DNA from 2 places in the Halolactibacillus sp. JCM 19043 genome. Region 2 is predicted to be linked to the other one. Evidence: predicted binding sites of a transcription regulator. Region 2 holds the regulator's gene; the other holds the start of a gene.
What was found. The regulator LexA, encoded in region 2, represses DNA repair genes until DNA is damaged. The targets are predictions, from matches to a motif close to CGAACATATGTTCG.
Positions count from the first base shown of each region.

Region 1: the regulator LexA is predicted to act here: its motif matches at 1,959-1,972, upstream of addB (helicase-exonuclease AddAB subunit AddB).

Region 1 covers NZ_BAXD01000016.1:8,519-11,950, forward strand. The annotation lists gene JCM19043_RS08985 (hypothetical protein) at 156-455, opposite strand; gene JCM19043_RS08990 (TVP38/TMEM64 family protein) at 603-1,259, shown strand; gene lepB (signal peptidase I) at 1,273-1,806, shown strand; gene addB (helicase-exonuclease AddAB subunit AddB) at 1,995-3,432, shown strand, end outside.
Region 2 covers NZ_BAXD01000041.1:10,615-14,046, reverse strand. The annotation lists partial or broken gene JCM19043_RS14070 (peptidylprolyl isomerase) at 39-718, opposite strand; gene JCM19043_RS14065 (N-acetylmuramoyl-L-alanine amidase) at 794-1,519, shown strand; gene lexA (transcriptional repressor LexA) at 1,583-2,206, opposite strand; gene JCM19043_RS14055 (recombinase family protein) at 2,352-3,014, shown strand; gene JCM19043_RS14050 (DUF896 domain-containing protein) at 3,055-3,279, shown strand; partial or broken gene tkt (transketolase) at 3,394-3,432, shown strand, end outside.

The DNA.
Region 1 (3,432 bases), on a different contig from region 2:
AGCTAAACCAAGCTTTGTGCTCATTTTAAGAGATATGAGAAAAAAACATTTGGTTGAAAGAAAGCGTGGGTTTTTGGTAAAGATGATGATAGTTAGTTTGTGTTTCGCGTTTTAATTCTATAAGTATAGCTTCCACCTTTTTTCTGATAGCTGGATTAAAAAAAGTCGCGCCGTTCTTCCTTCTTATCTAATATGAATAAAAACGATGTGAACACATCATTTGAACCTAAAGGTTGAATAAATAATCGTTCTTTATACATTGTTTCTTTTAGCGCACGTCTTTGTTTTTTAGCACTAACTAGCATGCAATCTATAAATTCCACAAGAGTCTCTGATAATTTAATACCAGCTGTTTGACGAAGTGTTTTCTGTTCAAGCTCTAACGTATCAATAGTAAAAGATAAAAAAACATAGCGTGATAATATATGGTCTGGTTTTTGCGTTAAATGGTCCATGACTCATCCCTCCATAAAATAAGAACGTTTGTTCTTATTTTATCATGTTGTCAGTTAAAAGAAAAGCGTTATATTTTATCGGAATTCGGGAATAAGTAACCATAGGGTGTGAAATATCGTCCAATAAATCAAAAGGGGGAGTTCACTTTGTCACAACCATTACCAGATACCATCACATGGGATCAAGTTACAGAGCTCCTCAGAGCAAGCGAATATGAAGAACTACTTGAACGTTTATTGTTTATTTATGAAGGATTTGGACCGCTACCAGGAATTTTATTACCATTTTTAGAAGCTTTGTTCCCGTTTCTTCCGATCTTTGTATTCGTTATGGCCAATGCAGCAGCATATGGGTTGTTAAGAGGTTTCGTATATTCATGGATAGGCGGGGTCGCAGGCTCAATCTTTGTCTTTTTAATCATTCGCCATTTTCGACATGTGACCCTTATAAAATGGATTTATACGAATAGGCAGGTGAAACGTGTGACAAGTTGGGTTGAGCGGCACGGGTTTGGACCGCTGTTTATTATGTTATGTTTCCCATTCTCACCGTCAGCGATTATTAATCTTGTCTCTGCGATTTCACGTGTGAGCTTTGTTCAGTTCTTTCTAGCGGTTGTTCTAGGAAAGATGGTCATGATCTTCTCACTTGCTTATGTCGGTGATAGTTTGACATCTTTCGCGGAAAACCCAGTAAAAACAGTTCTAGTTGGGGTAGGGATTTCGTTATTTTGGATTCTAGGTAAATACATTGAGAAGTTCTTATTTAAGAAGGGAGAAATTCACCCGGATGAGTATGAATGAGAGGTGAGGCATCATGAAACAGCTGTATAAAAGTCAAGATTTTCATATGGTGAAAGTACTAATGTTTCTTCTCATTCTCTTGATCTTTCTGAAGACGTTTGTTTTTACTGTTTTTGTTGTGGATGGACACTCAATGGAACCTACGCTTCACGACCAAGATTTTATTATGATTGATACATGGGGATATAAATATCAACCTGTTGAACGTTTTGACGTGGTCGTCTTTAAGCGACGTGATGGGTCCTATTTTGTTAAACGTGTGATTGGGTTACCAGGGGAGACGATTCATTACCGTAATCATACATTGTATATTAATAATAAACCCTTAGGAGAAACTTATTTAACGGAAGAAGAGTTTAGTATGATGGTTGATTTTGAACTTACGCTGATTCAGGATAGCCAAGTGATTCCAAAAGACCATTACTTTTTACTAGGGGATCACCGTTCGCGTAGCTTAGATAGTCGAAATTTCGGCCTTATTCATAAAGGGCAACTGACAGGCAGAGTTATGGCAAGTTATTACCCAACAGTGAAATGGATTCAATAAAACTTCACCCAAACATATGTGGTGAAGTTTTTTAGTCGTCATTTTTTAAGAGAATTTTAAAAAACTAATTAGTAAATTAGAAAAACGAATAGTTAAATATGTTAATTTCCTTCTGTTGATATGTCGATATCTGGATGACTTGTGTTAAAATAAGAACAAACGCTCGTAATAAATGATGAGGTGATGATATGACCGTTCGATTTATATTAGGTTCAAATACAATGTCAAAGAGTGATGTTGTAAGAGAAGAAATTAAAACAATGTTAAAACAGGAACCTTACGGTAAACCGATTATATTTATCGTACCAGAACAGATGACGTTCCAACAAGAATATGCCTTATTAGAAGAAGAGATTAAGGGTAGTATTAGAGCACAGGTCCTTAGTTTCTCACGCCTTGCTTTTAGGGTGATGGAGGAGACTGGTGGTGCAACGAAACCAATGATTACCTCAACGGGTATTCAAATGATGCTTCGAAAAATCATCGAAGAACGAAAAACAGATTGGCATATGTTTCAACAGTCAGTTGAAAAGAAAGGTTTTATCGAACAACTAGAAGTGTTAATCACAGAATTTAAGCGGTATAAAATTACGCCTGAAGATTTATATCAAGCTCATAACCAAGCACAATCTCAGGGGGGGTTGCACGATAAATTAACTGATCTTCATTACATATATAGTCATTTAACTGAAGCTCTTGCTAAGCGTTTTATTGATGGAGAAGACCGTCTGCGTTTGTTAGAGGAAAAAGTGTTGGAATCAATGTATTTAAAAGATGCGACGATTTATATTGATGGCTTTCATCGCTTTACCCCGCTCGAACAAGCTGTTTTGTCTAAATTAATGCAGCACACTAAGAATATCACGCTCACGTTGACGTTACCAGAGACGAAAACGGATCAAATAGAACCATTCGATATCTTTACGCAAACGAAGGAGACCTTTGACGAAGTCATGGCACTTGCTAAAGAGGCAGGACAACAAGTAACAGTTACCCATCTGCGAGATACAAAAGAGGTTGCGTCATTTATTAAGCACTTAGATAGCGCTTTTGATACACGTCCAATTCCGCCGTTTCAGGGACCGTCTGATTTAAAAGTTGCTTATGGCGTGCATCCACGTGCGGAAATAGAAGGGGTTGCCCAAGAAATCTTAGCGCTCATTCGAGAAGACAGCTATCGCTATCGGGATATCGCTTTAATGGTAAGAGATGAAGGGTTATATCACGATTTAATTCGCACTATTTTTGATGATTACGGGATTCCTGTATTTATTGACGAGAAAGAACCCATGATCAATCACCCGCTCATGGAACTGATTCGCTCACTGTTTGATGTTGTACAAACAGAATGGCGTTACGACAGTGTTTTTAGACTGCTTAAAACAGGCTTTTTCCCGGTAGGAGATGAGACCGTTCAGTTTGATGACGATGCGATTGATACGTTAGAAAATTATATTCTAGAATATGGCATCAAAGGACGTAAACGCTGGTTAAGTGAAGAAGCTTTTTATTATCAACGGTTTAGAGGCTTTGATAAGAGAGTCAAAACGGATGAAGAAATTGAGATAGAAGAAAGTATTAATCGCTATCGTGACCATATCGTTCGCTATCTACACCCAATTGATG
Region 2 (3,432 bases):
GCCGTTTTATTTTACTAAAAGCGATTATAGTGTAGCGCTTATTTTTTTAACGGATCCGGATAATCGACACCTTTTGTATCCACTGTCATCGTTTTGATTTGTTGTTCTTCAACTGGCACATCATTTGGGCCTGTTTCTACTTGAGCTAGTTTATTTACTACTTCCATACCTTCAGTCACTTGACCGAAACCAGCATATTCACCGTCTAAATGTGTGGCCGCCTTATGCATGATAAAGAACTGCGAGCCGGCAGAATCAGGTGATTGTGACCGGGCCATAGAAATGACTCCGGCTCATGAACCAAGTCATTATCAAATCCATTGGAATTAAATTCACCAGGAATCGAGTAATCGGGTCCACCTAAACCGTTCCCTTGTGGATCGCCACCTTGAATCATAAAGTCTTCGATAATGCGATGGAAAATGACACCATCGTAAAACCCATCTTCGATGAGTGCGATAAAATTCGCAACGGTATTTGGTGCTGTATGTGGATACAGCTCTAATGTAATTGTCTCACCGGTTGCCATTTCAATGGTAACAATCGGATTGTCCGTCACTTCAGGGTATTGCTCATAAAAGGCGGTTTGTTCTTCTTCAAAGGTAAGGGTTGTGTCTTCTGGAGTGTCTTCTATTGGTTCATCAGTCGCTGTGTCAGCACATCCTACAACGATGGCAATAAGTAAGACTGACGAAAGTAATAACGCTATTTTTTTCATTGATATTCCTCCTGCATGTGTATTCCTCAGATAGTATAGCACGAAAAAATAGAAAAGAGAAAGGGCGATATACCATTGCGAATATTTTTAGATCCTGGTCACGGGGGACGTGACCCTGGGGCCTGTCATAAACAGTTAAAAGAAAAAGACCTGACGTTAGCTATAGCGCTGCGTATACGAGATCAATTAACTCAGCACAAAGATATCATGATTAAATTATCCCGACACGTTGATGAGACGTGTTCATTATCCGATAGAGTTCTTCTGGCTGAGCGTTTTAAAGCAGATTTTTATCTATCTATTCATATTAATGCAGGAGGAGGAACAGGTTTTGAAAGTTATCGGTATTTAAATACGAGTAAAAAAACAGGTGATTACCACCAATTCATTCATCAAACCATCTGTCAATCATTAGACGTGACCGACCGCGGTATGAAAAAAGGAGATTTTTATGTCTTAAGAAAAACGTCAATGCCTGCCGTACTAACAGAATCACTGTTTATTGATCATCCGCTTGATTATGTTGCCTTATTTAAGTCATCGATGGTTGAAAAAATCGTAGCAGCTCATGTCAAGGCTATTATATCCGTGAAAAACACGTTACTAAAACCGAATAGTATAGTATGTGGTTCGTTTAAAAATATCATATTAGCAAATAAACGCCAAGCCGAACTAAGCCAGCATGGTTTTGACGTTGACATTATAAAAGCAAACGTCAACGGTGCGCCATTTTACCGGGTGATCGTTTATGATGATGGGGTGACACCAAACGTAGAGGCGAGACTAAATGCGCTAGTATAACAGCTTTAAAACGAGCTAAAAAATAAAAGCAGGGTCATTGGTAAACACCAATGACCCTGCTTTTTATTTAATGTGGCGGTACAAACCGACCAATTTACCTAATACCGTTATGTTTTTATATAGAAGAGGCTCCATATTTGAGTTTTCTGGTTGTAAGCGAATATGGTCTTTTTCTTTAAAGAACCGTTTCACTGTCGCTTCACCGTCGTCCGTTAAGGCAACAATAATATCGCCATTATTTGCGGTATTTTGTTGTCTAACGATGACAACATCTCGGTTATGAATACCTGCTTCAATCATACTGTCGCCCTCAATTGTTAAGGCAAACGTATTAGTTTCTGTATTTGTTAAATATGATGGAATTGGAATAAATTCATCAATATTCTCAATTGCGGTAATCGGAAGTCCAGCGGTTACTTTCCCGATGTGAGGGGCATAAGCCACTTCACTGCGCATCTTCGGATTCATTTCTGTTCCGTCAACGATTTCAATCGTCCGTGGTTTAGTCGGGTCACGTCGAATATAGCCTTTTTTCTCCATGCGAGCGAGATGACCATGGGTTGTTGATGTAGATGATAAGCCAACTGCTTCACCAATTTCTCTTACAGAAGGTGGATAGTTTTTAGTTGCTTGATAATGTTTAATGAAATTAAGAATCGCTTCTTGACGTTTTGATAGGGTATCCATTCATTGTCCCTCCAATCAATTTTAGTTAAGTATACCATATTAATGTAACGTAAATCAAACGTTTGTTCGAAAAACATTGACACCGAACAAACCCTTTCGCTACACTAAAATAGAAAGTATGTTTCCATGAAAAGAAGGTGCAACAATGCGTGTCATTATTTACTGTCGAGTCAGTACAACAAAAGATGAACAAGTCTCGTCACTCATCCGCCAAAAACAAGAATTATTAGCGTTAGCTGAACATAAACAGATGGATGTTCTTGATATTATCGAAGAGAAAGTAAGTGGGTATACAATTGAGCGTGACGGCTTATTGTCATTATTTGATCAATGCCAAACCGGGAATGTCGATGCGGTACTCGTTCAAGATGAAACACGGTTAGGCCGCGGTGAAACGAAAATCGCTATTTTCCATCAATTAAAGAAATCCGGCGTGAAGATCTTTACCCAATCGCAAACAGGTGAATTTCAGTTATCTGAATCTGATCGTATGGTGTTAGAAATCGTGGGGATTGTGGAAGAATACCAACGAAAAATCCATAACTTAAAAATCAAACGCGGGATGAAAAAAGCGGTACAAAATGGTTACCGACCTGAGAAAAACTTAACAAAGATTGACCAAGCAAAAGGGCGAGACACAAAAGTGTTTCCGGTTGAAGAAGTTGTTAGGTTGCGAAATAATGGGCTAACATTTAAAGATATTGCGCTTACCTTACGTGGTTTAGGTTATAATGTATCTAAAGCAACCGTCCACCGCCGCTATCAAGAATACCTCTCACTTGCAGAAAGCGGTGAAGATTCGTTATGATAGACATAGTGAAAATCAACAAATTAAGGAGATTTAAAATATGCTGTCACAAGAAAAGTTAGCCCGCATTAATACTTTAGCTAAAAAAGCAAAAGCGGAGGGCTTATCAAATGAAGAAAAAGAAGAACAACAAATCTTACGAGAAGAATATTTACAAAATGTAAGAAAATCATTTAAGAACCAATTCAAGGGGATGACCATCGTTGATCCTAACGGCGATGATGTCACACCCCAAAAAATCAAGAACTTACGGTCAAAAAATTAAGATTATTCATTAAAATGTACAATTTTGTCTTGTGTAAATAGCGTTTTCATTATAGGATATAAATTGTACGTACATATTAATCTATGTATGAATCCAGAAAGGGGTTTAAGAAGTATGACAAATCAAGTACAACAAACATCAATTAATGCTATT